One region of the Agrobacterium sp. LEGMi-208b genome, then DNA from elsewhere that is predicted to be linked to it. Evidence: predicted binding sites of a transcription regulator. Region 1 holds the regulator's gene; each other region holds the start of a gene.
What was found. Region 1 encodes LexA, which represses DNA repair genes until DNA is damaged. Its sites were predicted from a motif close to TGTTCNNNNTGTGTTCNG; they were not measured.

Region 1 (10,433 bases):
TGGCCGCCGTAAAAATGCTTCTCCTTGGAGAACATGTGCATGGAGCCGCCCTTGCCCTTCGACAGGCCGCCCTTGCGGCCTGTCAACTCGGCCATGACGCCACGCGCGCTCATGCCCAAGGCGAGCATGTGGCCGTGGTCGCGGTAAGCGGTGATAACCTGATCGCCTTCCTTCTGCGACATCTGCATGCCGACAACGACGGCTTCCTGGCCGATGTAGAGGTGACAGAAACCACCGATGAAGCCCATGCCGTAAAGCTGGCCTGCCTTTTCTTCGAAACGGCGGATCAAAAGCATTTCGCGGTAAGCGTGAAGCTCTTCGTCCTTCGAGAAGTCCGGGCTGTTCTTGCCGGTGAATTCGGTTGCGGACTTTGCCGTGGTCTTGCGGCCGGATACGGTCGCTGGTTTTCGCGGCGCCATTCATCCCTCCCTGAGTTGCCGTTTGAATGGATAGAGTGGCGCGTACCATATGCAAGAAAATGCCATGCAGCAATGCTTTAAACGCATGGCACATATTCACGCTAAGATGCTGTGAATAAATCAAAAATGTTAAATTAACCTGATTTCGGTTAATTAGAAATATGTGTTCATGATGACGATTTCATCCGTGCGGGACATATTCAGCTGGTAGCGGGAAATCTCGTCGATCATGTCGCGCTCAAGCGAACCGTCGCTCAGCAATTCCACCTGCCGCTCCAGCGCCACGCGCGCCTGCGTCAGCTTGGCAAGCTCAGCCGTCCGGGTAATACGCTGCCGCTCCAGCCGCTCCGTCGCCTGCAGGCCGAAGTCGCCATGGATGGAATGATAACCGAAATAGGAAAGAAAAGCGATCGTGATGGCCGGAACGATCAAACGGCCGAATCGTCTTTTTTTATGATGTCTGGTCCACATGCCGGAGAGAAGCCTTAAAACGCATAACCTTTGAGTCTCAAGACTAAGCCGGATTGTTTAACTATCCGTTGACCTTAAATTGCAATCGGCAAGTGGGCATGAAAAAGCCCGCCGGAGGGCGGGCTGAAAAAGGCGGCGATGTCAGATAAATCTCGTCATGCCGGACTTGATCCGGCATCCAGCCACGGCGCGTCTGCGCCGTGAGAGGAGTCTCTCGCGATCAAGGACTTGATCGCGCTGGACCCCGGATCAAGTCCGGGGTGACGGAGCGAGGATGGTATCCATCGCCCCTCAAACGAGCCCACCAAGCTGGCGGAAGACATCGCGGAATCCGGGCGAATTACCCGCGCAGGATCGAACGACCGGCGTAAGCAGCCTGCGGGCCCAGCATTTCCTCGATGCGGATCAGCTGGTTGTACTTTGCGAGCCGGTCGGAACGGGCAAGCGAACCGGTCTTGATCTGACCGCAGTTCGTGGCAACGGCGAGATCGGCAATGGTGGAATCTTCCGTTTCGCCCGAACGGTGCGACATGACGGCGGTGTAACCGGCCTTGTGCGCAGTTTCGACCGCATCCAGCGTCTCGGACAGCGAACCGATCTGGTTGACCTTGACGAGGATGGAGTTGGCAACGCCCATCTTGATGCCGTCACGAAGACGCGCCGAGTTGGTGACGAAAAGATCGTCGCCGACCAGCTGGCACTTGTTGCCAATCAGATCGGTGAGCGCCTTCCAGCCGTCCCAGTCGTCTTCAGCCATGCCGTCTTCGATGGAGATGATCGGATATTTGGCAACGAGTTCGGCCAGATATTCAGCCATCGCGCCGGATTCCAGCGTGCGGCCTTCGCCTTCGAGAACGTATTTGCCATTCTTGAAGAATTCCGTCGATGCACAGTCGAGGCCGACATACATGTCTTCGCCCGGACGATAACCAGCCTTTTCGATCGACTTCATGATGAAATCGAGTGCTGCCGGTGCGCTTTCGAGACCGGGGGCAAAACCGCCTTCGTCACCGACATTGGTGTTGTGACCCTGAGCGGACAGTTCTTTTTTCAGCGTGTGGAACACTTCCGAACCCATACGCACGGCTTCGCGGATGTTTTCCGCGCCAACCGGCAGGATCATGAATTCCTGGAAGTCGATGGGGTTATCGGCATGGGCGCCGCCATTGATGATGTTCATCATGGGAACCGGCAGCAGATGCGCGTTAGGGCCACCGACATAACGGTAAAGCGGCAGGCCGGACGCTTCAGCCGCAGCCTTGGCGACGGCAAGCGAGACGCCAAGGATGGCGTTGGCGCCGATGCGCGACTTGTTCGGCGTGCCGTCAAGCGCGATCATCGTCTGGTCGATCTGGATCTGGTTTTCGGCATCGAAACCGCCGATGGCGTCGAAGATTTCCGTATTGACGGCTTCTACCGCCTTTTCCACGCCCTTGCCGAGATAACGCTTGCCGCCATCGCGCAGCTCAACCGCTTCATGCGCGCCGGTGGAGGCGCCGGACGGAACGGCCGCACGGCCCATGGAGCCGTCTTCGAGATAGACATCGACTTCAACGGTCGGGTTGCCGCGGCTGTCGAGGATTTCGCGCGCGATGATATCGGTAATGGCAGTCATGGTCTCTCCCTTGGGAATGGAACAGATATTTTCCGTCGCCTGTCTTAGACGATGGCGAAGAAATTACAATGACGGCGGGCGGCAGAAACGGCCCGCCCGCCATTAAAATCGATTGGCACGGACCGTGCCCGCCGTAGCGCCCCCGCCCCTCAGGCTTTGGTGATGGCGTCGAAAGCAAGCAGCTTTTCCAGCAGCTTCGGCATGTCCTTCAGATGCACCATGTTGGGGCCATCGGACGGTGCATTGTCCGGGTCCTCATGGGTTTCGATGAAGAGGCCTGCGACGCCGACAGCAACCGCCGCCCGCGCCAGAGTCTCGACGAATTCGCGCTGGCCGCCCGTTGAGCCGCCCTGCCCGCCCGGCTGCTGAACCGAATGCGTGGCGTCAAAGACAACAGGCGCACCGAGCGAAGCCATGATCGGCAAGGAGCGCATGTCGGAAACAAGCGTGTTGTAACCGAAGGAGGCGCCGCGCTCGCACAGAAGCACATTCGGATTGCCGCTCTCATTCAGCTTGGCCAGCACGTTTTTCATGTCCCAGGGGGCGAGGAACTGGCCCTTCTTGACATTGATGACGCGGCCGGTTTTCGCGGCGGCGACGAGAAGATCGGTCTGGCGGCTGAGAAAGGCCGGGATCTGCAGCACATCCACCACTTCGGAAACGATGGCGCACTGTTCTTCGGTGTGAATGTCGGTCAGAACAGGAAAGCCGAATTCCTTCTTGAGATCGGCGAAAACCTGCATGGCGCTCTCAAGGCCGATGCCGCGCTTGCCGGAAAGCGAAGTACGGTTCGCCTTGTCGAAGGACGACTTATAAACGAGCCCGATCCCCAGCTTGTCGCAAAGCTCCTTCAGAACGCCAGCGATCATGAAGGCATGTTCCCGGCTTTCCATCTGGCAGGGGCCGGCGATCAGGGAAAATCGCTCTGTATTGGAAAAGGAAACCGAATTGGCGCCGTCGCCGGCGGTGACTTTGAGATTGTTCGTAACGCTCATCATTTTTCCTCGAAGGCGAAGGCAACGCCCTGACCGGGTGCTGCGGACACCACCAGACGGCCGTCCGCTTCTGCGCTGGAGACGCCATTAGCAGTAAGCACCGCTTCTGTCACGGCAAGATCGTCAACGGAAAAGACGATGCCCGCGCCGTGCAATCCGCCGCCGCTCCACTTATTGGCGTTCACGGGGGCATTTACGGGTTCATCGCCGAAGGCCGGTTTTCCGGTTAGTCTTATGCGTGCATTGCCGGTTGCGAAAACCACATCACCATCCGCAGACAGCGTGCCGGCACAGCCAAAAACCGTTTCGATCAGCCGGGGCGAATCCACATCACCGCCGTAAGACAGCACGATCTCGCATAGCCCGGTAGTGCCGTTGGCATGCCGCTCCAGCGCCACGCGGTCACCCGGCAGGGCCTGCAGCCGCTCACAACTAAACAGGAAGAAATCCGCCGCCGGCCCACTTGCCGCAAAGGCGAGCCGAAAGGCCGCCTCGCTTTGCGAACCGTCCGGCATCTTGACCGGACGTGAAAATTCGAAGACTTCGCCCGCCGAAAAACCGGAGGCAACGAATCTGCCATGATCGGCCAAAGCGTCCTCCGTCGCGGCGACAAGAGCGGAAAACCCCTCCTCTCCGGCATGATTGCGGAAGGCATGGTCCCTTGCGGTGAACACATCTCCCCTGCCGATTGAGGCGATATACTTATCCGGCTCAGCAATTGCTAGGGGCTCCAGATAGGTGCCGTCTGAGAAAAAAACGCAGGCATTCTGGGTGCCGAAGGGGTGGAGAGCGGTGGGCGCGACCGTGAATCCAAGGCTCGCAAGGCGATCTGCGGCAAGCGTAAGGACCTTCACGGGCAGAACGAGGTGGTCGACACGGTGGGGCTTCGTCATTGTCGTGCTTCCTGCTTGTCAAGTCCGGCAGGACCATGCCGAACAGTCCGGACCGCAGAAAAGCACAATTGTGCGCTTTCAGGCAAATCATCAAAACAACAGATAGCGGCTTCACGAAATTTTAGGGGATTGCGGAACACATATGGAACATATAGTGTTCGTTCTGTATTTGTTTCGCGACTTCAACGACGATTCTCAAGGGTGTTTTCCTCATGCTCACGCGCAAACAGCAGGAATTGCTTCTCTTCATTCATGAAAGAATGAAAGAGTCCGGCGTGCCGCCCTCCTTCGATGAAATGAAGGACGCACTCGATCTTGCCTCCAAATCCGGCATCCACCGGCTGATCACCGCACTCGAGGAGCGCGGCTTTATTCGCCGGCTACCTAACAGGGCGCGGGCGCTGGAAGTGATCAAATTGCCGGAGGCCTACACGCCGGGTGCGAGGCCGCAGCGCGGCTTTTCGCCGAGCGTCATCGAGGGCAGCCTCGGCAAGCCGAAGACGCCGGAACCGGCCCCCGCCCCCAAGGCGCCAGCCAATGATCTCGGCGGCGCCGTCACCGTGCCGGTCATGGGCCGCATCGCCGCCGGTGTGCCGATTTCCGCCATCCAGAACAACACACATGATGTGGCCGTGCCGGTCGACATGCTGGGTTCAGGCGAGCATTACGCACTTGAGGTCAAGGGCGACTCGATGATCGAGGCCGGCATTTTTGATGGCGATACCGTCATCATCCGCAACGGCAATACGGCCAATCCGGGCGATATCGTCGTGGCGCTGGTGGATGATGAAGAAGCGACCCTGAAGCGTTTCCGCCGCAAGGGAGCCTCCATCGCTCTGGAAGCGGCCAATCCCGCCTATGAGACCCGTATTTTCGGACCAGACCGGGTGAAGATCCAGGGTAAGCTGGTTGGGCTGATCCGCCGTTATCATTAATTGGCGGCCTTTTTTCGCTGTGAGCGTCATCGGAAAGATGACGCTCCCTTTGAAACATCGCGGTTTGCCCGCTGGAACGATGCGGCTTTGCAGAGGTAAAGAGAGATCATCCAGAGGATCGGCGCGTCTTTTGTCGTGAAGGGTGGTTCCGGCTTCATGCCAGATGTTTTCGTTGTGGTGCAGGCTGCGGCAAAATGGGAGCTGGTTGAGACCATGGACAATGGGCATCCTTCGTTTCGTTAAGCAGGTATGCAGGTTATCAGTCTCTTCGCGGAGTGTTCCGCTGTCGGTCTCCGGGCGGTGACGTGGATGTCGGTCCTTCTCCCTGCCCTCACCTTCCCATTTATCAATGCGGCTTATGGGAGCCATGGATTATTTGCGATATTCCAAGGCCCATCCGCCGTTATAGAAATGCGCGTCATATCGGGGAGCACGCCATGTACGATCTTTATATCGCCAACAAGAACTATTCCTCATGGTCGCTGCGGCCCTGGATATTGATGCGCACGCTCGGCATCGCCTTCGATGAAAAACTCGTTCCCTTCGGCGAAGGCGTTTCCTTCTCTACCTTTTCCCCGACCGGCAAGGTGCCCTGCCTTGTCGATGAGGGCGTGACGGTTTGGGAATCGTTGTCGATCGCCGAATATCTGGCGGAAAGACACCAGGGCGTCTGGGCGAGCGACAAGCAGGCAAGGGCCTGGTCTCGTTCGGCGGCGAGCGAAATGCATGCGGGTTTTTCCTCGCTGCGCAATCTCTACCCCATGTCGGTCGGCATTCGCGTAAAACCGAAGGGTGGCGATGCCGGGCTTGCGGCCGATATAAAGCGCATCGATGCGCTGTGGAGCGAAGGTCTCGCGAAATTTGGCGGGCCTTATCTTGCGGGCCAGAAATTCACGGCGGTCGATGCCTTCTTCTGCCCGGTGGCCTTTCGTTTCCAGACCTATGGGGCGGAACTTTCGCCCGCGGCAAAAGCCTATTGCGACCGGCTGCTTGCCCTTCCCGCCATGCGCGAATGGTACGAGGCCGGACTGAAGGAGACATGGCGCGACGCGGCGCATGAAGAGGAAATCGGCGGGATCGGCGATATGACCGCGGATTTGCGCATCAAGGCCTGACGATCCATGCTGGCGGCACTTTATTGCGATGCCGCCAGCAACCGGGTCACGGCATCAGGCAGGTCGTGTTCAAAGCGGCCGCTTTTCCAGTCGTAATAGCGATGTTCGCTCCAGGGCCTGTCCATTCGGGCGATTGCGGCGCCCAACCTGCCGACCACCCCTGCCTGATCGCTGTCTGCGAAGTCCAGCTCCAGCGAACCGAGCCGCCGCAAAATATCGCGGTTCAACAGGAGCGCGCCCGAGCGGCATTGGGAGAAGGAGGTTCTGCGAGAGACTATAACGATATCGGCGATATCGCAGGCCTTTCCAGCAAAGCGGCCGTCTTCCAGAACGATGATCCATTCGCCGCTTCCCGCGCGCGCTGCGCACCATATGCCTTTGCTGCAGGTAAAAACACCGGCTTCGGCGTCTCTAAGGGCCACCGTCATCCGCCGGGCGACAGCGCTCATCTCTTTCGGATCGAGCTTCGCCTTCGTGGTCAAAGCCACTTTGGTTGTCGTGGTCTCGCTCTTGAGAAAGACCGGCGGCACAGGCTGTTCCGGCAAAAGCAGCGCCCTTTGCCACTGACCATAAACGAAACCCTGCGGCTGAGCTTTTGTCGTGTAGACTTTGCCGTCCGCCAGCAGCGCCACCAGCTCGCCATCCTCATGAACGAGCAGATCAGGCGGGTTGCGATAGGCCGCGGCGGCCGACAGGCCAAAGGCGAGGAACAGAAACGGCATGCCGAGAAGCGCAAGCCGGCTGCGCAGCAATGTCAGCAGCAGAAAACCAGCCGAAGCGAGACCCAGAAACCAGTCATGGGGTCGTCCCGTTGCCGCACTTCCTCCCCAGGACGCCACCTCCTGCGCAACCTCGATGACGAGGGCCATGCCGTAACCCATGACCTTCAGGAATGGCGCGTCGAGCCCGAAGGGCATCAACAGCATGGCGACAAGGCCGAAGGGCATGACGATGAGCGACATCAGCGGCATGGCGGCCAGATTGGCGAAAAGTCCATAGGTGGTGACACGCTGGAAATGCTCGACCGAATAGACCGCCGTCGAGAGCCCGCCGATCAGCGACGTCGTCATGACGCCGCCGATGATGGCGCCCGCCGTTTGCGCCACCGTCATCCATGCCGGTTTGCGCCCGATGAACAGACGTTCCCGCTCGGCGCGCCAGCGGCTCCAGGCGGCGTAGGAGGCGACGAGCGCGATGGTCGCGGCAAAAGACATCTGGAAGCTCGGCCCCATGATTTCCGATGGCGAAAAAGCAAGAATGACCAGCGCGGAAAGCGCCACATTCCTAAGGCTGAGCGAGGGTTGATCGAACAGCACCGCGATCAGCATCACCGATGTCATCAACCAGGCGCGTTCGGCGGAGACGGCGAAACCGGAAATGAGATAATAGGCAAGCGTCATCAGGAGCGCGGCGAAAGCCGAAATCTTCTTGACGGGCCAGCGCTGTGCAAATGCCGGAAAAAGACTGAAGGCAAGCCTCAGCCCGACAAAGAATATGCCGGACGCCAGCGCCATGTTGAGGCCGGATATGGCGACGATATGGGCAAGGCCGGACAGTCGCAACGCTTCCATCGTCTCGGGAGATATGGCCTGTCTCTCATCGGTGACGATGGAGGCGGCAAAGGCTCCGGCATCGCCGCCGATGGTGTTGCGGATGCGCTCGGCAATGGCGGTACGAAGGCCATAGAGTTGCATGTCGGCCCATTCCAGCCAGTCGGTCTTCGCGTCGATGCCGGGTGGAGTGACCGCCTGTGGCGGCTTGTAGAAGAATCCGGTCGCGCCTATGCCCTTGAAATAGGAGGCGAAGACGAAATCGTTGAGCCCCGGCAAAGCCGGGCCGGACGGCGGTGAAAGCCGCGCCTTGCCACGAATGGTCGCGCCAAGTGCGACAGGCTCGCCTGCCCCGCGTGAGAGAAGCGAGACCTTCCCCGGCGGGCGTGACAGTGTCGGCGCCTCCGTCGCGGCCAGCTGCACCACATATCGCCAGTTGCCACGGGCATCGACCTCCCTGCGCATCACCCTGCCGGTGATGGTGGTGGTGACGGGCGTATCCAGCACCACGGTCCCTGCCCGCCGCGTTTCGATTTCGGCGAAAAGCATGCCCAGCAAGAACAGCGCAACAAGGGTGCAGGCCGTCGCCGCGAAGCCCGAGCGATATTTCGCGAAAAATGCCAGGCCAGCGGCGATGAGACATGTGACCGCCAGGATGGGAAATGAAGGCGAAGTGTCGAGGGAAAACCAGAGGATCGCACCGCTGCCGATGAAAACCGGTACGAAAAGAAAATCATGGCCGAATGCGCGCTCCTCGGCCAAACATGCGGCGATTTTTTGAGAGGCGGCAACGCGCAGGTTCGGCTTGCTCACAGGGGCGAGCGCACCATAGGGCGCTATATCGCCGGTTCTGCGTAGCGGAAACAGGATATCCGCCGTGCCGGGCAAGCCGCCCTGCATCGTTTCCGCATATCCGAAATGCTGTTTTTCCCCTTGACCGAGCAATCCGCGCCGCGCCCCTGCCGCACCGGAAACAGGTTTGCAGGCGGACGCGAGGGATTGCAATGCTTTCCTTTAACCCGGCGTTGACCGAGATTGAATTGCCATGATCAAGAAAGCAAAAAGCAACGTCATTGCGTTTGCCGCAATGCACAATTTGACCTTTGGATAGCTTGGCATCGGCGCCAGGATCATATAGCTAATCGGTAGACGCTTAACCGCGGGGCGTGTCTCAGCGCCCCCACCCGCATGTTCTCGGAGGATCAGTATGACGGAAAAAAGCGCTACAGTGACACTTGGCGAAAAGCAGGTGGAACTCCCGGTCAGGGAAGGCACGATTGGACCAAGCGTCGTCGATATCGCCACGCTGTATAAACACACGGGCTCCTTCACCTACGACCCGGGTTTCACGTCGACGGCCTCCTGCGAATCCAAGATCACCTATATCGACGGTGACGAGGGCGTTCTCCTGCATCGTGGTTTCCCCATCGAGCAGCTCGCCGAACAGGGCGACTTCCTGGAAACCTGCTACCTGCTGCTCTACGGCGAACTGCCGACGGCTGCGCAGAAGAAGGATTTCGACACCCGTGTCACGCGCCACACCATGGTGCATGAGCAGATGAGCCGCTTCTTCACCGGCTATCGTCGCGATGCGCATCCGATGGCCGTCATGTGCGGCACGGTCGGCGCTCTCTCGGCCTTCTACCACGACTCGACCGACATCACCGATCCGCACCAGCGCATGGTCGCCTCGCTGCGCATGATCGCGAAGATGCCGACGATCGCCGCCATGGCTTACAAGTACCATATCGGCCAGCCCTTCGTTTATCCGAAGAACGATCTGGATTACGCCTCCAACTTCCTGCACATGTGCTTTGCCGTGCCGTGCGAGGACTACAAGGTGGACCCGGTTCTGGCCCGCGCCATGGACCGCATCTTCATCCTGCATGCCGATCACGAGCAGAACGCCTCCACCTCCACGGTGCGTCTTGCCGGTTCGTCGGGTGCAAATCCGTTCGCCTGTATCGCGGCTGGCATCGCCTGCCTCTGGGGCCCGGCTCACGGCGGCGCCAACGAAGCGGCGCTCAACATGCTCAACGAAATCGGCACGGTTGACCGTATTCCTGAGTATATCGCCCGCGCCAAGGACAAGAACGATCCGTTCCGCCTGATGGGCTTTGGCCACCGCGTCTACAAGAACTACGACCCGCGCGCCAAGATCATGCAGAAGACGATGTACGAAGTGCTGGAAGCCACCGGCAATTCCGACGATCCGATCATGCAGGTCGCGCTGGAACTGGAAAAGATCGCCCTTTCCGACCCCTATTTCGTCGAAAAGAAGCTATACCCGAATGTCGACTTCTATTCGGGCATCACGCTGAAGGCGCTCGGCTTCCCCACGACCATGTTCACCGTTCTCTTCGCTCTTGCCCGCACCGTCGGCTGGATCGCGCAGTGGAACGAAATGATCGAAGATCCTCAGCAGCGCATCGGCCGTCCG
Region 2 (10,433 bases), 810 kb from region 1:
CGAAGGAGATGATGCGGTGATTGTCGAGGTCCTCGACCGACTGCGGCTCGCCGTGGCGGTTGATATAGGACGGCGCGGCATAGACATGCATATGCACCGTGAACAGCTTGCGCTGGATGAGGTCTGACTGCTGCGGCTGGCGCAGGCGGATGGCGCAATCGGCATGGCGCATGTTCACGTCCAGCTCCTCATTGTCGAGGATGAGCTGGATCGACATTTCCGGATAGAGCTGCAGGAACTCCTGCACCTTGTCCGTCAGCCAGCCCTGGCCGAGGCCAACCGTCGTCGTCACGCGCAGCTTGCCGCTTGGCTTCTCCGTCGTTTCGGTGAGCTGCATCTTGACGGTTTCGAGCTTCAGCAACACGTCATGGGCGGTGCGATAAAGCAGCTCGCCCTGTTCGGTGAGGATCAGGCCTCGGGCATGGCGATGAAACAGCTTGACGCCGACATCCTGCTCCAGCGCGCTGACCTGACGGCTGATGGCCGACTGGGACAAATGCAGCTTGTCGGCAGCATGGGTGAAAGACCCTGCTTCGGCTGCGGCATGAAAAATGCGCAGTTTATCCCAGTCCAATGGCATTGCCATGCCTATCCTGCCTTTCGGTTATTCCGCTGCGACAGCAAGCGGTTGATGCGCGGTGAGATAACGTTCCGCTTCCAGCGCCGCCATGCAGCCCATGCCGGCGGCGGTGATTGCCTGACGGTAGATATCGTCGGTGACGTCGCCGGCGGCGAAAATGCCTTCCACGTCGGTGGCGGTGGAATCGGGAGCGGTCCACATGTAGCCGTTATCCTTCAGCTTCACCTTGCCCTTGAAGAGCTCGACCGCCGGGGCGTGGCCGATGGCGACAAAGACGCCATCGATGGGCATGTCGCTGATCGCGCCGGTCTTGGTGTCGCGCAGCTTCACGCCGGAAACGGAAGGCGGCATGGGCGGCTTTGCCGGCGCGCCGGTGATTTCGGCGACTTCGGTGTTCCAGAGGATCTTGACGTTTTCCTTGGCGAACAACCGTTCCTGCAGGATTTTTTCCGAACGGAAGCTATCGCGGCGGTGCACGACGGTGACCGACCTGGCGATATGGGCGAGATAAAGCGCCTCTTCCACGGCGGAGTTGCCGCCGCCGACCACGATCACATCCTTGTTGCGATAGAAGAAACCGTCGCAGGTGGCGCAGGCGGAGACGCCGAAGCCCTGGAAATGCTGCTCGCTCTCGATGCCGAGCCACTTGGCCTTGGCGCCCGTGGCGATGATCAGCGTATCGGCGGTCCAGACCTGACCGGAATCAGTCCTGACCACGAAAGGCCGTACATTGGTTTCAACTTCGGTGACGAGATCGCTGACGATGTCCGCGCCCACATGGGTTGCCTGTTTCAGCATCTGGTCCATCAGCCACGGACCCTGGATCGGATCGGCGAAGCCCGGATAGTTTTCGACATCGGTGGTGATCATCAGCTGGCCACCCTGTTCCATGCCGGCGATCAGCACGGGTTTCAGCATTGCGCGGGCCGCGTAGATCGCCGCGGTATAACCGGCGGGACCGGAGCCGATGATCAATACCTTCGTGTGGCGGGCAGACATGGAAACGTTCCTTTCAATAACGGGGTCTTTCAGTAGCGGTGCCTTTCGGCACCAGCGTCTTCCAGCCGCATCACGGCGGACAGGCCGCAACCCCTTCGTTGCCCGGTATTTAAGGTTGTCTAGTGTCTTTATTCAAGGGCAGCCTTGCGTTACCAACAAGGCAGTTGTGGATGCGCGCGCAATTTTGTGACCGGGCGGTGGCATAATGTTGCGAATCCCGTGCCGAATAGTACAAGGAAGTTCTCCAGCTTAACGAGGTACTTCTCCGTGACCAGCGTCGAACTCGATGCCATCGATCTGAAAATCCTGCGCGAATTGCAGCGCGACGGGCGCATGACCAATGTGGAGCTGGCCGAAAGGGTCGGGATTTCCGCGCCGCCATGCCTCCGGCGTGTCCGCAAGCTGGAAGAAGCTGGCGTGATCGAGGGTTATCACGCCATGTTGAACGCACCGAAGCTCGGTTTCGATCTCGTCGCCTTCTGCATGGTCGGTTTGAAGCGGCAGTCCGACAGCAATCTGAAGGCCTTTGCCGCAGCGACGTCCGGCTGGTCGCTGGTGCGTCAGGCCTGGATGGTATCGGGCGAAAGCGATTTCCTGCTGCATTGCGTGGCGAAAAACCTGACGGAGTTTCAGGATTTCGTCATCGAGGTTCTGACGGCGGATGAGAATGTCGATACGGTGCGCACCATGCTCACCATCCGTCAGGTCAAGCGCGTCGGTCTCGTGGAAATCTGAGCGGCAGTTGCCTAGGGCGGATTACCCCCGCCGCAACGCATCATAAACAGCGCTAAGACTCGTGGCCTCTTTTTCGAGCGGGAAGGTGGTGCGCACATGCGCAAGTCCGGCACGGGCATGGTTTAATGCCAGAGCCGGATCGGCCAGATAGGTCTTTATCGCATCCCTGAGCGATGCATAGTCCCCCGCTTCAACGACCGCGCCCGTCTCACCCTTGACGATCATTTCCTCATAGGCGCCGGCAGTGCTGGCGACGACCGCGGTTTCCGACGCCATGGCCTCGAGCGGCGTCAATCCGAAACCTTCATTGCGGGATGGGGCGACATAGAGCGTCAGCCGCCGGTACCACGGCTTGATGTCGTTCACCTCGCCCTGAAACACAATTCGGTCCGAAAGGCCGGCGGCCTTGACGTCGGCCTCAAGTGCTTCGGCAAAAGCCTTGTGTTCCGCCGTAACCCGGCCGGAAACCACGGCTGTCCATTGCGGATGGGCGGGCAAAAGCTCGATCATGGCGCGCACGAAGAGGTCGGTGCCCTTCTGGTGTCGCACCCGTCCAAAGCAGCCGATCAGATATTGGCCCGGCAGACCGGTTGCGGCGATGGTGTCCTCGGGTCCGGTGGCCGGATGAAACAGGTCGGTATCGACGCCATGCATGACAACGCGATGGGGTACTTCCAGAAACGAGCCGGAGCGGGTGCTGGTCGCAACCACCGCATCCATTTTCGAAATCAGGAAGCGGGTATAGGCGGAATGCCGCCTCTGCGCGGCCGAGGTGAAGAGCAGCTTCACCTTCATGCGCAGCACGTCGCGGAGGAGAAGACCCGGCAGCATTTCGAGGTTGCGACGGGCATGCCAGATGCGCGGGCCGCCCTGCGGGCCGTTTTGCCAGAGCCGCCACAGATCGCGAAAGCGCACATGCGGCAGATGCGGCGGCAGGCCCGGGCCGATGACGGCCACCTTCTGTTCCAGCCGGTTCTGCACCGGAATAAGCTGAACGATGGTGGAGGTGACGCCGGAGAGCCTGCGTTTGAAGTTCGGCGCAAGCACCTGCACATCTTTCAGACTGACGTGGGACAAGATGGGCTTCCGTCTTTGCGGCTAATTTGGGGGGCAATACGTCAAGAAGCAATGCGCCCGCGTAGGGGCGCATTGCGCGTTGGAGCTTATCAGCCCCACTGAACCGCGAGAATCTCGTAGCCCTTGGCGCCGCCGGGCGCATTGACTTCGATGCTGTCGCCGACTTCCTTGCCGATAAGGGCGCGGGCAATGGGCGAGGAGATGGAAATGCGGCCGGCCTTCACATCGGCTTCCTGGTCGCCGACGATCTGATAGGTCTTTTCCTCGTCGCTGTCTTCATCGACCAGCTTGACGGTGGCGCCGAACTTGATCTTCGAGCCCGACATCTTGGAAAGATCGATGACTTCCGCGCGCGCGGTCAGGTCTTCGAGTTCGGTGATGCGGCCTTCATTGTGGCTCTGGGCTTCCTTGGCAGCATGGTACTCGGCGTTTTCCGAAAGGTCGCCATGGGCGCGCGCTTCGGCAATCGCCTCGATGATACGGGGGCGTTCCTCCTGCTGGCGCCAGCGCAGCTCCTCCTGCAGCTTGACGAATCCACCCTGAGTCATCGGTACTTTTTCTACCATTTTTTTATCCTTCGCATTCCGGTCGCTTTACTTGCAGACACAAAAAGAAACAGGTTCCGGAGGGGAACTCCGGAACCATGCCAAAATCATAACTGAGCCGACTATATCAGAAGACGACAGCGAAATGCCAGCAAATTTGAGGAAGGCATATTCCCGGGTCTATTCATAGACTTAAGCAATATGATTGACATTTTTCAATGGAACATATAGTGAACATAATTATGAAGAAGTCAATCAGGCAACGGCTGGCCATTCTCTCCGACGCGGCGAAATACGACGCCTCCTGCGCATCGAGCGGCACGACAAAACGCAACTCCGCAGCGTCAGGCGGTCTGGGTTCCACGGAAGGGTCGGGCATCTGCCATGCCTATGCGCCGGACGGGCGCTGTATTTCGCTGTTGAAAATCCTGCTCACCAATTTCTGTATCTATGATTGCGCCTATTGCATCAACCGCTCCTCCAGCAATGTCGAGCGGGCGCGGTTCACGCCGGAAGAGGTGGTTTGGCTGACGCTGGAATTTTACCGGCGCAACTATATCGAGGGGCTGTTCCTGTCTTCCGGCATCATCCGCTCCTCCGATCATACGATGGAAGAGATGGTGCGCGTGGCGCGGGAGTTGCGCGTTACCCATGGTTTTCGCGGTTATATCCACCTGAAATCCATTCCCGAAGCATCGCCCAGGCTTATCGAGGAGGCGGGGCTTTACGCGGATCGCCTTTCGATCAATATCGAATTGCCAACCGATAGCGGCATTGGCCGCTTTGCGCCGGAAAAGCAGCCCGCCAATATTCGCCGTTCCATGGCCGATATCCGTCTGAAGATCGAGGAGGCAGGGGAGCCGACCGTCAGGACAAGAAAGACCAGACGCTTTGCGCCGGCCGGCCAGAGCACGCAGATGATCGTTGGTGCTGACGGCGCTGACGATAGCACCATTCTCTCCACCAGCGCCCGGCTTTATGGCAGTTACGGTTTGCGGCGCGTCTATTATTCGGCCTTCAGCCCCATTCCTGATTCTTCGAAGAACCTGCCGCTCATCAAGCCGCCGCTGATGCGGGAACACAGGCTTTACCAGGCGGACTGGCTTTACCGCTTTTACGGTTTCGACATTGGCGAGATAACCGCGATCGGCGGCGACGGCATGCTTGATCTCGATATCGACCCGAAGCTCGCCTGCGCGCTGAAACATCGCGAGCGTTTCCCGGTGGACGTCAATGCGGCGGATCGGGAAATGCTGTTGCGCGTGCCCGGTTTCGGCACCAAGACGGTGGCCTCTGTTCTGTCGTCGCGGCGGTTCCGGCGGCTGCGGCTGGAGGATATTGCCCGTTTTGGTGTGTCCCTGAAAAAGGTGAAGGCTTTCATCGTCGCCGAGGGCTGGACGCCGGGCAAGCTGACCGAACGGCCGGATCTGCGGGCGATGTTTGCGCCGCAGCCCGAACAATTATCGCTGTTTTGATGTATGGCCCGGTGCTGGAAGGGCGGGGCGATTTCGGCGAGTGGCGCGATGCCGCGCGCGCGGCCCTTGCCGCCGATATTCGGCCGGAGATGATTGACTGGCGGTCGCGGGATGACGGGGCAGGGCTGCTGGATTTCGCCGGTGCGCCGTTGCCGAGGGTCGATGCCGGCAATGGGCAGATTTCCGTTCCGGCCTCGTTCGTGGCGCTGGCGCAGGCTATCATCTGCCACAGCGATCCCGGCCGTTTCGCATTGCTTTACCGGTTGCTGTGGCGGCTGAAGCGGGACCGCGCCCTGCTGCAGTTCAAGTCCGATCCGGATGTTGCGGAGGCCCGCCTGCTTGAGAAGTCGGTGCGCCGCGACTGTCACAAGATGACGGCCTTCGTTCGTTTTAAGGAATTGCCGCTGCCGCAGGAGCAGGGTGGGCGACGGCGGTTCGTGGCATGGTTCGAGCCGGATCATTTCATCGTCGAGCGCACAGCAGCGTTTTTCCAGCGGCGGTTTACCGATATGGACTGGCTGATCGCCACGCCCAAAGGGTCTGCCCGATGGGATGGAAGCGAGCTGCAGACGTCACGGGAGGCGGCGGCGAAGCCTGATCTGACGGATGAGACGGATGAACTCTGGCGGACCTATTACGCCAATATATTCAATCCGGCCCGCCTCAAGGTCAAAGCCATGACCGCCGAGATGCCGAAGAAATACTGGAAGAACCTGCCGGAAGCCGATCTCATTCCCGAGCTCATTCTCGGCGCGGAGGCGCGGGTGCTGGAAATGGCCGCGAGGGCGGCAAGCCAGCCGCAACCCTTTCACCATCGCCTGCAGGCGGCGGCCGCTGCCCGGGAGATGCCGCAACCGGCGGCGGACGGCACGCTCGCGTCGCTGGCGCGGCAGGCTGGCCATTGCACCCGCTGTTCCTTGCATTGCAGCGCCACGCAGACGGTTTTCGGTTCGGGGCCTGAAGATGCGGATGTCATGATCGTCGGTGAGCAGCCGGGTGATCACGAAGATCTCGCCGGAAAGCCTTTTGTCGGTCCGGCCGGCCAGCTTTTCGACCGGACTCTTGCTGACATCGGTATCGAACGCAAAAGACTTTACGTCACCAATGCGGTCAAGCATTTCAAATATGAAACACGCGGCAAACGGCGCATTCATCAGCGGCCGAATGCAGGCGAGGTGGAGCAATGCCGCTGGTGGCTCAATCAGGAAATCGCGCTCGTCCGGCCGAAGCTGATCGTTGCCATGGGCGCAACTGCACTTTATGCGCTGACCGGCGAGAAGGGAAAGCTCTCGGAGGTCAGGGGTCGTCCCATACCGATGGAGGAGGGCCGAACGCTTTTTGTGACCGTGCACCCCTCCTATCTCCTGCGCCTTGCCGATGAGCGGGTGAAAGAGGCGGAAGTGATGCGGTTCGTTGAGGATATGAAGTTTATTAGAATATTCGAATAGATTTCGATGTGTGTATCGGAGATTTATTGAGAAATTTGAACCATAACTTGCAGTAGTATCGCTTAACGATTGGTTTTCCTTTATTTTTATTGAAATTTTATACTTGCTACTATAATTGTTGTCTTCAAATTTATTGACCGTATGGACAAATCATGTTGGGCGAACTCGACCTTGCGACAGTCATACTGATGCAAAAATGTTCTTACATCGTTGGGCTTTTGAGTTTCATCTACCTGAAAATGACCAATCGCGGCCTGTGGGGCCCTGTCCCGCTTGCCGCGGGTTTTGCGTCGATGACGATCGGCTCCACGCTTGCCGGTTACGGGGAATGGGGAATAGTGTCGTCGGCCTTATGGCAGCTCGGCAGTGTCGTTTTCGGTATAGTGGGTTATGGGTTGATCTGGCTCGGCTTGAAGACGCTGAGCGATGGACGCTCCGTCGGCCGGCGAACCATATCCCTCGTCTGTCTTATTGCCATGTTGGCGATGGTTGTTGCGCTACAGGTGGCAGACAATAATGCGTTTCGCGCGGCGCTCTTCAATGGCTGCGCGGCGCTGGCCTATCTCGCCGGAGCGTCGGTGCTTTTCGCCGGATGGCGCAGGGAGCCGCTGCTTTCGCGCCTGGCGTTGGGTGCGATTACCGGCGTCTCCGGTCTCATTTCGCTGTCGGTGATGAAAAGCGTGCTTTTCCCGGATTACGCCACCATCAATCTGGTCAACGCGTTTTTCTTCATCATCATGCTGAACTTCGCTATCGCCCTGTTTGTGATGATGTTCGTGGCCGAGCGGTCGGAGCGGAAATTGCTGGTTCTTGCAAATACCGATCCGTTGACCGGGGTGAAGAACCGGCGGTTCTTCTTCCAGACCATGCCTGCGACGCCCGATCCCGCCGATGCGGCCATGTTGCTGGATATCGATCACTTCAAGTCGATCAACGATCGTTTCGGCCACGCCGTCGGCGATAGCGTGCTGCAGGAAGTGGCGAAACGCATCGGTGGCAGCATCCGCGGTGGAGATGTGCTGGCGCGTTACGGTGGTGAGGAATTCATCATTTACCTGCCGGGCGCCGGGGCTCGCAAGGCCTGCATGATCGGCGAACGCATTCGCGATGCGGTCGCTGTTACGGAAGTGGATTGCGGTGGTCTGCGGGTCGGCGTGACCATCAGCATCGGCGTTGCCGCCACTGGCGATGTGCGCTGCGATCTCCAGACGCTTGCGGAAATGGCGGATCGGGCGCTTTACCGCGCGAAAACCGAAGGGCGCAATTGCGTTCGTGAGGCGCTGGCAGCATAGGGCAGGGCTGCAGCGGGGCATCGATCTCTGACGATATCAGCACTGCTTTGCCTTTAAAGGCAAAGCGTCAGATGCTCTCTGGCTCACCTTAAGGTTCCCGCGCGTCATTCGCCGCAGCGCGATGGTGCAGGGCTTCTTTTAGCAGAATCTCGATCTGGGCATTGATGCTGCGCAATTCACCGCTCGCGGTGTGCCGGATCGTGTTCAATATTGCGGGTTCGATCCGGAGTGGAAAAGCGACCCGCTCCGGTCCCGGTGGACGTCCAGCCATCTGTTCAGCCCTGCAGGGTGCCGGTGTTGATCACCGGGGTTGCGTCCTTGTCACCCACAAGCACGATCAGCATGTTGGAGACCATGGCGGCCTGACGTGCATCATCGATTTCGATGCTCCTGTCTTTCAGACCCGTCAGCGCCTCCTTGACGAGTTCCACCGCGCCCTTGACGATGGTGCGGCGGGCGGCAACGATGGCGTTTGCCTGCTGTCTTCGCAGCATGGCGCTGGCGATTTCCGGCGCGTAGGCAAGATGGGTGATGCGGGCATCCGTCACCTCTATGCCGGCGCGGGCAAAGCGGCCGCGCAACTCGCCGATCAGACTTTCGGTGATTTCTTCACCGCCGTCACGCAACGAGACAATATCGGCGCTGACTGTCGCATCATCCCTCATGTCCTGCCAATGGTCGTAGGGGTGGCTGCTGGCGATTTTCCGCAGGGCGGTTTCCGACTGCATGGCCACATAGGTCCTGTAGTCATCGACTTCCAGCAGCGCCTTTGCAGCGTCGAAGACGTGCCAGACGATAGCCGCGCCGATCTCTATCGGATTGCCGGACGCGTCGTTGACCTTGATGGTTTCGATGTGGTGGGTCTGAAGCCGCCGCGAGACGCGCCGCTTGGCGAAAAACGGGTTCGCCCAGCGCAGGCCGGTTCTGTCATCCGTGCCGGCATAATCGCCGAACAGAATGAGGACCGCGCTTTCATTCGGCTGAAGCACGTAGATGCCGATCAGGGCGAGCAGAAAGGCGACCAGGAAAACAAGGCCGGTGACCAGTTTGGCGATAAAGGCGGTACCCTGCTGAAATTCACCGGTAAAGGCGGCAGCGAGCGCCAGAAAGCCAATGATCAGGCTCGCAAATGCCAACGCCAGCGGAACATAGCCGCCGATCGCTGCGGATGGTTTATCGGTCATGGAAAGGGACATCATGGGCCTCGCATGGGAATGATGCCTTTTTGATACCGGAAACGCATTGCAGCGGGATTACGCAAAATAAAACGCCGCGGACATGGTGATCCGCGGCGTTCTGTTTTCAATCCTGCGGTTTTTCCCGCAGAACGCTTAGTTGAAGTAGCTCTGCAGCGGCTTCACTTCCAGATTACCGGCCTTCAGCGCCTTGATGGCGAGGGCTGCTGCTTCCGCACCGGCCATCGTCGTGTAGTAGGGCACCTTCTGCATCAGCGTCGCGCGGCGCAGCGATTTCGAGTCCGAAATCGCCTTGTTGCTATCAGTGGTGTTGATGACGAGCTGGACCTGACGGTTGCGGATGGCGTCTTCGATATGCGGACGGCCTTCCTGCACCTTGTTGATCTTTTCGGCGTTGATGCCCTGTTCGGCGAGGAAACGCTGGGTGCCGCCGGTTGCCAGCACCTTGAAGCCGCTTTCCACGAGAATGCGGATGGCGGAAAGCACACCTTCCTTGTCCTCGTCACGCACCGAAACGAACACCGTGCCGGAGCGCGGCAGATCGACGCCGGCGCCGAGCTGGCTCTTGGCGAAGGCGAGCGCGAAATCCGTGTCGAGGCCGATGACTTCGCCGGTCGAGCGCATTTCCGGCCCAAGCAGGATGTCGACGCCGGGGAAGCGCGCGAAGGGGAAGACGGCTTCCTTGACGGCGATGTGCTTCAGGTTGCGCGGATCGGGCTTTTCGCCATAGGCGGCAATCGCTGTATTGAGCTTTTCGCCGGCCATGACGCGAGCGGCGATCTTGGCAATCGGCGCGCCGATGGTCTTGGCGACGAAAGGCACGGTGCGCGAAGCGCGCGGGTTGACTTCGAGAACGTAGATCGTGCCGTCCTTGATGGCATATTGCACATTCATCAGGCCGCCGACATTCAGCGCTTTTGCAAGAGCCGTCGTCTGGCGTTCCAGCTCATCGAGGGTTTCCTTGCTCAATGAACGCGACGGCAGCGAGCAGGCCGAGTCGCCTGAATGGATACCGGCTTCTTCGATATGCTCCATGATGCCTGACACGAAGACGTTTTCGCCATCGCACAGCGCATCGACGTCGAC
Region 3 (10,433 bases), 110 kb from region 1:
ATCTGTGGGCTCTGGTATGGCGGAACCTGGTGGTTCGGTGTCAGCCTTGATGACTTGCCAAGAATTATTCCGGTTTTCGACTGAAAAAAGCGCTGATGATCTCGGCCCCGCCCGTATCCGCGCAATAAGCCTGACGGGAAGACCGAAGTCTCTGCCCATGCAAGCGGCAGTTTCCGGCAAAACTGGCTGAGCCCTGTGTCATATGGATGTCATATCTATCGTGCACACAGCGGGGGTGTGTCCGCGTGCGTGATTCACTGCCGCAATTCTACTGGAATGACGGTCGGAAGCAGGGCACTGTGTGTAGAAGCAAAAAAAAACAAGGCCTTTCAGCCTTGTTTTCCAGGTTTCGCGTGATCTGTAACCGTTGCCGGGGCAGCGACGAGCGCGCCTAAGATCTGATCCTCCCAAGACTGACCGCGAAAATGACAAGAATTTAAACTTCCTGCCTCTTTTGTAAGCTAAAGCTAGCCCAAACCCCCATGCTTGTCATCTCATTTTTTGCATATTTGTTACAGTCGGCAAAAAATTCCCTGTGGTGCATTATGTCGCACCTGATCAAGAATATTATTCCGGCCAAAGCGTTTTGACGCGAATTAGCTATCGCGAAAATACCTTGAAATGGCCTTTATCCCTCTTTTCATGGCGGGTTTTCTTCTTGGCGGGAAACGGCTATATCCGGCGCCAATATCCCTTTATTCGGGGCGATTCCCGCGCCTGTGGCGCGGTCGTCCGCATCAATGGAAGCCGTCATGCGTCTTAGCCGTTATTTCCTGCCCATCCTGAAGGAAAACCCCAAGGAAGCCGAGATTGTCTCTCACCGCCTCATGCTGCGCGCCGGCATGATCCGGCAGCAATCGGCTGGCATCTATTCCTGGCTGCCGCTCGGCAAGCGCGTGCTGGACAAGGTCAACAAGATCATCCGCGAGGAGCAGAACCGTGCCGGCGCCATCGAGCTTCTGATGCCGACGCTGCAGACGGCCGAACTCTGGCAGGAAAGCGGTCGTTACGATGACTACGGCAAGGAGATGCTGCGCATCAAGGACCGCCAGGACCGCCAGATGCTGTACGGCCCCACCAATGAGGAGATGATCACCGACATCTTCCGTTCCTATGTGAAGTCCTACAAGAACCTGCCGCTGAACCTCTATCATATCCAGCTGAAGTTCCGCGACGAGGTGCGTCCGCGTTTCGGCACCATGCGCTCGCGCGAGTTCCTGATGAAGGACGCCTATTCCTTCGACCTCACCAAGGAAGATGCGATCCATTCCTATAACAAGATGTTCGTGGCGTATCTGCGCACCTTCGAGCGCCTTGGCCTGCGCGCCATTCCGATGCGCGCCGATACCGGCCCGATCGGCGGCAATCACAGCCATGAATTCATCATTCTGGCCGATACCGGCGAATCCGAAGTCTTCTGCCACAAGAGCTTCCTGGATCGCGCAATTCCCGCCGAAAGCACCGATTTCGACGATGTCGCGGCTCTGCAGGGCGTATTCGATGAATGGACGGCGGACTATGCCGCCACGTCCGAAATGCATGACGAAGCCGCCTACGACGCCATTCCCGATGGCGAGCGTCTTTCCGCGCGCGGCATCGAGGTTGGCCATATCTTCTATTTCGGCACCAAATATTCCGAGCCGATGGGCGCGAAAGTGCAGGGCAAGGATGGCAAGGAGCACCCTGTCCACATGGGTTCCTATGGCATCGGCCCGACGCGCCTTGTTCCCGCCATCATTGAAGCATCGCATGACGAGAATGGAATCATCTGGCCGGCCTCGGTCGCTCCGTTCGATGTCGTGATCATCAACATGAAGGCTGGCGATGCGGCCTGCGATGCGGCTTGTGAAAAGCTGTATTATTCGCTCTCCAACGCCGGCAAGGATGTTCTCTACGACGATACGGACGACCGTGCAGGCCAGAAATTCGCCACCGCCGATCTGATTGGCGTGCCGCTGCAGATCATCGTCGGCCCGCGTTCTGTCGCGAACGGCGAAGTCGAAGTGAAGGATCGCAAGTCCGGCGAACGTGAAACCGTCACAATCGAGGCGGCAATGAACAAGGTGCTCGGCTAAGCGAGCGAAAAGCGGAGCGGCTTCACCCGAAGTCCGCTCCGGTTTCGTAGCGCAGCCGCAGAAAGAAAGGCCGGTTTTAGGAAAGACCGGCCTTGCAGTTTGAGATCAGGGAGACGACATGGCACAAGCCGAGGCTGAAAAGGGTGCGGCTGTTTCCGCCGGGGCAAAGACCGCTCGGCCGTTTTCCGCTTTTGAACGTATGGTGGCCTGGCGTTATCTGCGCTCTCGGCGCAAGGAAGCCTTCATCTCCGTCATCGCCGGTTTTTCTTTTGTCGGCATCATGCTGGGCGTGGCGACGCTGATCATCGTCATGGCCGTCATGAACGGTTTCCGCACCGAACTGATTTCCCGCATTCTCGGCATTAACGGGCATATGATCGTGCAGCCGATCGACCAGCCCTTCAACAATTACGATGAGCTGGCGAAGAAATTCGCCGCCGTTCCCGGCGTCACCATGGCGTTGCCGCTGGTGGAGGGCCAGACGCTCGCCTCCGGCCGCGGCGGCGCAGGCTCCGGCGCGCTGGTGCGCGGTGTGCGCCAGGAAGATATCGACAAGGTCAAGGAAGTCGCGACCAACATCAAGACCGGCGATCTCGTCGGCTTCATGGCGGGTGATGGCGTTCTCGTCGGTTCACGGCTTGCCGCCCAGCTGGGCGTGACGGCCGGCGACGATATCACGCTGATTTCCCCGGAAGGCGACGTGACGCCAATGGGCGTCAATCCGCGTGTCAAATCCTACAAGATTTCGGGCGTCTTCGAGATCGGCATGTCGGAATATGACGCGTCCATGATTTACATGCCGCTGTCCGAAGCCCAGCTCTATTTTAATGCCGATGGCATCGTGCAGTCCATCGAGCTTTATGTCAGTCGTCCTGATGATGTCGACGGCATCCGGCCGCTGGTGGAGCAGGCCGCCGAACGACAGGTCTATATCACCGACTGGAGACAGCGGAACCAGACTTTCTTCTCCGCCCTGCAGGTGGAAAGAAACGTGATGTTCATGATCCTGACGCTCATCGTGCTGGTGGCGGCGTTGAACATCATCTCCGGTCTCATCATGCTGGTGAAGGACAAGGGCAGCGATATCGCCATTCTGCGCACCATGGGTGCAAGCTCTGGCTCCGTGATGCGCATCTTCTTCATGACCGGTGCGGCCATCGGCATGGTCGGCACCTTTGCCGGCGTGGCGCTTGGCGTCATCGTCTGCCTCAACGTGGAATCGATCCGCCAGTTCTTCTCGTGGATATCAGGCACCGTTCTGTTTGATCCGCAGCTTTATTTCCTCAGCCAGCTTCCGGCCGAAATGGATATCAGCGAGACCATTTCCGTTGTCATCATGGCGCTCACGCTTTCTTTCCTGGCAACGATCTTCCCGGCCTGGCGGGCTTCCAAGCTCGATCCGGTGCAGGCCCTGCGTTACGAATAAGGACCGCTTCGCAATATGGCAAAAAAAACAGTGCTGCGGCTTACCGGTGTCGAGAGAACCTATGGTCAGGGCGAGACATCGCTTTCCATTCTGCGCAAGGCCGATTTTGAATTGAAGAGCGGTGAGATGGTGGCGCTGGTCGCCCCTTCGGGCACCGGCAAGTCCACTCTGCTGCATCTGGCAGGGCTTCTCGAACATCCCGATGCCGGCGAGGTCTATATCAACGGCGCGCCCTGCAACGGCCTGCCGGATGAAGCGCGCACCGCGATCCGCCGCAGCGATATCGGTTTCGTTTATCAGTTCCATCACCTCCTGCCGGAATTCTCCGCGGTGGAAAATGTGATGATGCCGCAGCTCATCGCCGGTCTCACGCAGGCGGAGGCCCGCAAGCGTGCCAGCGCGCTGCTCGACTATATGCGGGTAGGCCATCGCGGCGAGCATCGCCCGGCCGAACTCTCCGGCGGCGAACAGCAGCGTGTCGCCATTGCCCGCGCCGTCGCCAATGCGCCGCTCCTGCTGCTGGCCGACGAGCCGACCGGCAATCTTGATCCGGAAACCGCGCATTATGTTTTCGATGCGCTGGAGGCACTGGTGCGCCAATCCGGCCTCGCGGCGCTGATCGCCACCCATAATCATGAACTCGCCGCCCGTATGGACCGACGCGTGACGCTCTCCGACGGCAAGATCGTCGATTTTTAAGATCGATTGCACGAGGCCGATTCCGTGCATCGTTTGCTTCCGCAGCGCTTGAGATGGTCACCTCCGCGATGGAGGTGATGGTTCCGGAACGGGTTGCGCCAATGCAGCGAGTCGGTCCGGTCAGCCTTCTCCAAGGGACGCCTGTTCTCCAGATTTGAATTTTTTCCGGACCCGGAGGTGTTCTGCCCTCCGGGTTTTTTCGCTTTGGAGTCAGCGGCTTGCTGTTCTCTATCCGGGAACCGAAGGCGATTCTGTCGCATTAGCAAGGGGAATATCAGCAAAACCCTGTTGACAATCGAACAAAATGAGAACAAAGTTGGAACATAACGAGTAAGGAGAGACCAATGACTGATTTCATCCGTGACGTTGCCGCTTTCGCCTCCATCGCTGTCTTTGTGGCCAGCTTTTCGGTGATCCTCACCGCCCTGTGAAGAAGACACCGGCGCAGAAGCCTGTATGGACGCCGCAAAACGGTGGACATTGAGCGCCGGAAATCGGAAAATCGCCCCCTCGATTCAGAATGACAGGAAGACGATATGGGCGATACGGTTGTGCGTGGAGAGACCTCTGGCGAAACGCTGAAGACCCCCGGTTTCGTCCATCTTCGGGTTCATTCCGCATACTCCCTGCTTGAGGGGGCGTTGCCCCTCAAGAAGATCATGTCCAAGGCCGTTGGCGACGGCCAGCCAGCCATTGCCATTACCGATACCAACAATCTTTTCGTCGCGCTGGAATTTTCCGAAAAGGCGCGGGACGAAGGTCTGCAGCCGATCATTGGCTGCCAGCTGTCCATCGACATGCAGGATGCGGCGGAGGATCGCCGCAACCACAATAGCCACCTCCAGAAACTCCCCGCCATCGTTCTCCTTGCCGCCAATGCGGAAGGCTATGAGCGGCTGGTGGATCTCGTCAGCCGCGCCTATCTGGAAGGTGAGGGCAGCAGCCATTCCGTACACATTACCCGCGCATGGCTGGAAGAAGCCTCCAATGCGGGCCTCATTGCGCTGACCGGCGCTTCCGGCGGTCCCGTCGATATGGCGCTGAAGGAAGGCCACGCCGCGCAGGCGAAGGAGCGGCTGCTGACGCTGAAGTCACTCTTTGGTGACAGGCTCTATATCGAATTGCAGCGTCAGGCCGGTTACGACCGTTCCCATGAGCGGCGCCTGATTGGTCTTGCTTATGAACACGACATCCCCCTCGTTGCCACCAACGAGGCGTTTTTCCCGTCCAAGGCCGATTACGAGGCACATGATGCGCTGATGGCGGTGGCGCATAACGCCATCGTGTCCGATGACAGCCGGTTCCGCCTGACACCCGATCATTACCTCAAGAGCCGCGCGGAGATGACGGCGCTGTTTGCGGATATTCCAGAGGCGCTGGAGAATACCGTCGAGATTGCACTCAGATGCTCCTATGTGCTGAAGAAACGCGGGCCGATCCTGCCGCGATTCACCGGTGCCAGCGACGATCCGGAAGCGGCCGAACGCGCCGAAACCGAGGAATTGCGCCGGCAGGCGGTGGAGGGACTGGATCAGCGGCTTGCCGCGCTCGGCATGGCGCCTGGTTATACGGAACAGGATTATCGCGAAAGGCTGGATTTCGAGCTCGGCGTTATCTCGCGCATGAAGTTTCCCGGTTACTTCCTGATCGTTGCCGACTTCATCAAATGGGCCAAGCAGCACGATATTCCGGTTGGCCCGGGTCGTGGTTCGGGTGCGGGCTCGCTCGTGGCTTATGCGCTGACCATTACCGATGTCGATCCGCTGCGCTTCTCGCTGCTGTTCGAACGCTTCCTCAATCCCGAACGCGTTTCGATGCCCGACTTCGATATCGACTTCTGCCAGGATCGCCGCGAAGAGGTGATCCGTTACGTGCAGGCCAAATATGGCCGCGAGCAGGTGGCGCAGATCATCACCTTCGGTTCGCTGCAGGCGCGCGCGGCCCTGCGCGACGTCGGCCGTGTGCTGGAAATGCCCTATGGCCAGGTCGACAAGATCTGCAAGCTGGTGCCCAACAACCCGGCCAACCCGACACCGCTCTCCAAGGCGATCGAGGAAGAGCCGCGCCTGCAGGAGGAGGCGGACAAGGAGCCGGTCGTCGCCCGCCTCCTGGATATCGCCCAGAAGATCGAGGGGCTTTACCGCCACGCCTCCACCCACGCCGCCGGTATCGTCATCGGCGACCGCCCGCTCTCCAAGCTGGTGCCGATGTATCGCGATCCGCGATCCGATATGCCGGTCACCCAGTTCAACATGAAATGGGTGGAAAGCGCCGGCCTCGTCAAATTCGACTTTCTCGGCCTGAAGACGCTGACGGTGCTGAAAGTGGCCGTCGATTTTGTTGCCAAACGCGGCATCAAGGTCGATCTCGCCGCCATTCCGCTCGAGGACGCCAAGACCTACGAGATGCTGTCGCGCGGCGAAACCATCGGCGTGTTCCAGGTGGAAAGTGCGGGCATGCGCAAGGCGCTGATCGGCATGCGTCCGGACTGCATCGAGGACATCATCGCGCTGGTGGCGCTTTATCGTCCCGGCCCGATGGAGAACATTCCGGTCTATAATGCCCGCAAACATGGCGAGGAGGAGCTGGAATCGATCCATCCGACCATCGACCATCTGCTCAAGGAAACGCAGGGCGTTATCGTCTATCAGGAACAGGTGATGCAGATCGCCCAGGTCCTGTCAGGATATTCGCTCGGCGAAGCCGATCTTCTGCGCCGCGCCATGGGCAAGAAGATCAAGGAGGAGATGGACAAGCAGCGCGAGCGGTTCGTCGATGGCGCCATCAAGAACGGTGTCTCGAAACCGCAGGCCGACACCATCTTCGATCTCCTGGCGAAATTCGCCAATTACGGCTTCAACAAGAGCCATGCCGCCGCTTACGCCATCGTGTCCTACCAGACCGCCTATATGAAGGCGCATTATCCGGTGGAGTTCCTTGCGGCCTCCATGACGCTCGATATGGCCAACACGGAAAAGCTCAACGACTTCCGTCAGGATGCCGGCCGTCTCGGCATCGAGGTGGTCGCACCCTCGGTACAGACCTCCTTCCGTCAGTTCGAGACGGGTGAAAACCGCATCTATTATTCGCTGGCCGCCATCAAGGGCGTAGGCGAGGGGGCGGTGGAACATATCGTCCAAGTGCGTGATGGCAAGCCGTTCACGAGCCTTGAGGATTTCTGCCTGCGCATCGATCCCAAGCAGATCAACCGGCGTGTGCTGGAAAGCCTCATCAATGCCGGTGCATTCGACTGCTTCGGCCGCGACCGCGCCGAGTTGATCGGCGGGCTGGACCGCATCATCGGTTATGCCCAGATGGCGCAGAACAACCGCACGATCGGCCAGTCGGACATGTTCGGCTCCGGCGGCGGCAATGGCCCGGAAAAGCTGGTCCTGCCTGCCTTCCAGCCTTGGCTCGCCTCGGAAAAACTGCTGCGCGAATATCAGGTGCTCGGCTTTTACCTCACCGCCCATCCGCTCGATACCTATCGCCCCATATTGGAAAAGTTGCGGGTGCAGAATTTCGCTGATTTTTCCGCTGCGGTGAAACAGGGTGCGACCGCCGGCCGTCTGGCCGGCACAGTGACGGGCAAGCAGGAGCGCAAGACCCGCACCGGCAACAAGATGGGCATTGTCACCTTCTCGGATGCATCAGGGCAATATGAGGCCGTGCTGTTTTCCGAAGGGCTCGGCCAGTTCCGCGATCTGCTGGAAGTCGGCAAATCGCTTGTCATCACCGTACAGGCGGAAGAGCGGCCGGAAGGCATAGGTCTGCGTATCCAGACCGCGCAGTCGCTGGAAGAAAAATCCGTGCAGATGCAGAAGGCGCTTCGTGTTTATGTGCGCGATTCCGGTCCTTTGAAAACCGTCGCCCGCCATCTCAACACCAAGGGTGACGGATCGGTCTATTTCATCGTCATCAAGGATGAGGGCAGCCGCGAGATCGAGGTGGAGCTGACGGAGAAATATCGCATTTCACCTGAAATCGCCGCCGCGTTGCGGTCCGCTCCCGGGGTCGTTGATGTGGAACTGGTGTAAGCCGAAATCCCTCACACTGGCCCCTCTTTCGTGACGGTGATGAAGTCGGTCCCGGTTCCTGTCTCCATCTGGTGGCTGAGATCGGAAACGGTGATCGAGCTTCCGCTTGAAAGCTCCTGCTCGATCCGGTTGCGTATCTTAGCGGGAATTTCGAGGCGGCTGAGCACGGCGCTCAGCTGGTCGAAACCGCCGGGCGCTTCGGTAACGGTAATGCCAAGCCGTTTGCGGGCAGCGGCCGGCAGATGATTTTCGAGCGTCACGCCGTTCCATTCGGCGGTTCCGGCAGCGCGGTCTACGGAAACGGCCTCGAGGAAATGGGTTCCGAGCGCCACTTCCGGATCCTTGATGTCGATGGCTGCTTCGAACAGTGGCTTGAAGTCCTGCCGTACCATGATCTGGCCATTCGGCGGATGATCCTCACCGGCAGACGCGTAAAGCGCCGTCACAAAGGCGTCGGTCAGAAGCGGTCCGGTGGTTTTCAGCCCTTTCCAGCGCTTGAACCCGTTGATGGCGCTCACCGTCATCTCGCCGGCATAACCATCGGCGGAACCGGCGTCGAAACCGAGGCGGGTCAGCACGGCCTGGATATCCATCACCTTTTCCCGCTCGCCGCGGCGCGTGATGAGAATGCGCAGCGGCGAGGGCTCTCTGGTCTTTGTCACCGGCTTGAGGGCCTGCGTCTTTTCATTGACGGCGACCTCGACCGTGCCCAATGAGGCATCGTAGGTTGCCGGGCGCAGCTCCACATCCGACAGAAGCAGCTTGCCGTCATCGGCATCGTCGCGTGGCACAAACAGCGTCGGGTGCTGCACGAAGCGCAACGAGACCGGGCGATCGGTGATGATGACATGGACCCCGGTCCGCGTATCACCAAAGAGTGACTTGGCGAACTTGGAGGGCAGGCGCACGCAGCCATGCGAGGCCGGATAATTCGGCACCTTGCCCTCGTGCAGCGCGATGCCGGACCATGTCAGCCGTTGCATGAAGGGCATCGGTGCGGCCGAATAGATATTAGACTCGTGGTATTTCCGTTTTTCCAGAATGGAAAAGATGCCGCTCGGCGTCTCGTGCCCGGCCTTGCCGGTGGAGACTTTCGAGGTGGCGATGATCTCGCCATTCTCATAAAGCGAGAGCGACTGGTCGCTTTTGGACACCAGGATCTGCAGCGACCGGCTGTCGGCGGCAAGTGCCGGAAAGGCAAGAATGCTGGCCGACAGCATGCCGGTAAGAAGACGGAGGCGAAGGGACATGACGCAATACACCACATGCACAAAACTTCCCTCACTCAACCATGCTAAGTTTAATGAAGTTTAAGGAAGCCGCGGCCGCAACATCACTAATTTGTGTAAAATCTAAAATACTTCCGGCACGAGGTGATGGTGGGCGCGGGTGGACAGGTTTTGCGCATGGCCGTCGTCAGGTCCCTATTTGCGGGTGCCGAAGGTGTAGCCGGTCTCGACGCTGCCCTTGCCGAATTTGTCGCGCAGCTTGTCCATCGCCGCTTCCGCGGCGGCTCGGCGCCCTGCCTGTTTGTCGACGAGATCGGGAGGATCGGCAAGACCGGCATCGCGCAGATCGCTGACGCCGATGCCGATGAGGCGGAATTTCGTGCCGTCGGTTTCTTTTTCCAGCAGCGCAAGGCCGGTGCGGAATATGCGGTCGGCAAGCTGGGTGGGGTCGTCCAGCCTGCGGTTGCGGGTGCGGGTCTTGAAGTCGGCCGTTTTCATCTTCAGCACCACCGTCTGGCCGGAAATGCCGTTCTTCTTCAGACGCCAGGCCACTTTTTCGGAAAGCGACCGCAGGATGGGAACGAGATCCTCATGGCAGGAAATATCGTTGAAGAAGGTGGTTTCGGACGAGACGCTTTTGACCGGATCGTTATTGTGCACATGCCGTTCGTCAATGCCGCGCGAGAGCCGGAACAGCCGCTGCCCCATCACGCCGTAACGGCGCATCAACTCGCTCTCTTCCATCTCCTGCAATTGCGCGATCATGCGGATGCCATCCGCCTCCAGCGTCGCTGCGAAGGCCTTTCCCACGCCCCATATGGTCGTGACCGGCCGCGCTGCCAGAAAGGACAGCGCCTCCGCTTCACCGACAACCGAAAAGCCGCGCGGCTTTTGCAGGTCCGAGGCGACCTTGGCGAGAAACTTGCAATAGGAAAGCCCCGCAGAAACACTCACCCCAACCTCTTTT

Region 2: AC5YUO_RS11600 (putative DNA modification/repair radical SAM protein) is a predicted target of LexA. The motif match lies at 4,156-4,173, and genes of this name have one in related genera.
Region 3: dnaE (DNA polymerase III subunit alpha) is a predicted target of LexA. The motif match lies at 4,507-4,524, and genes of this name have one in related genera.

The regions. Positions count from the first base shown of each region.
Region 1 covers NZ_CM183445.1:159,503-169,935, forward strand. Annotated here, with positions in the region: gene pdhA (pyruvate dehydrogenase (acetyl-transferring) E1 component subunit alpha) at 1-419, opposite strand, end outside; gene AC5YUO_RS00815 (FtsB family cell division protein) at 573-890, opposite strand; gene eno (phosphopyruvate hydratase) at 1,231-2,505, opposite strand; gene kdsA (3-deoxy-8-phosphooctulonate synthase) at 2,655-3,500, opposite strand; gene AC5YUO_RS00830 (VOC family protein) at 3,500-4,393, opposite strand; gene lexA (transcriptional repressor LexA) at 4,606-5,328, shown strand; gene AC5YUO_RS00840 (glutathione S-transferase family protein) at 5,766-6,443, shown strand; gene AC5YUO_RS00845 (ComEC/Rec2 family competence protein) at 6,464-8,893, opposite strand; gene gltA (citrate synthase) at 9,201-10,433, shown strand, end outside.
Region 2 covers NZ_CM183445.1:2,389,519-2,399,951, forward strand. Annotated here, with positions in the region: gene AC5YUO_RS11575 (LysR family transcriptional regulator VtlR) at 1-580, opposite strand, end outside; gene trxB (thioredoxin-disulfide reductase) at 605-1,579, opposite strand; gene AC5YUO_RS11585 (Lrp/AsnC family transcriptional regulator) at 1,847-2,314, shown strand; gene AC5YUO_RS11590 (glycosyltransferase family 4 protein) at 2,336-3,391, opposite strand; gene greA (transcription elongation factor GreA) at 3,481-3,957, opposite strand; gene AC5YUO_RS11600 (putative DNA modification/repair radical SAM protein) at 4,179-5,411, shown strand; gene AC5YUO_RS11605 (UdgX family uracil-DNA binding protein) at 5,411-6,859, shown strand; gene AC5YUO_RS11610 (GGDEF domain-containing protein) at 7,012-8,151, shown strand; gene AC5YUO_RS11615 (SPFH domain-containing protein) at 8,427-9,335, opposite strand; gene carB (carbamoyl-phosphate synthase large subunit) at 9,483-10,433, opposite strand, start outside.
Region 3 covers NZ_CM183445.1:270,119-280,551, reverse strand. Annotated here, with positions in the region: gene AC5YUO_RS01395 (DUF1467 family protein) at 1-84, shown strand, start outside; gene proS (proline--tRNA ligase) at 753-2,075, shown strand; gene AC5YUO_RS01385 (lipoprotein-releasing ABC transporter permease subunit) at 2,194-3,501, shown strand; gene AC5YUO_RS01380 (ABC transporter ATP-binding protein) at 3,517-4,200, shown strand; gene dnaE (DNA polymerase III subunit alpha) at 4,737-8,237, shown strand; gene AC5YUO_RS01370 (L,D-transpeptidase family protein) at 8,249-9,487, opposite strand; gene AC5YUO_RS01365 (DNA polymerase IV) at 9,662-10,433, opposite strand, start outside.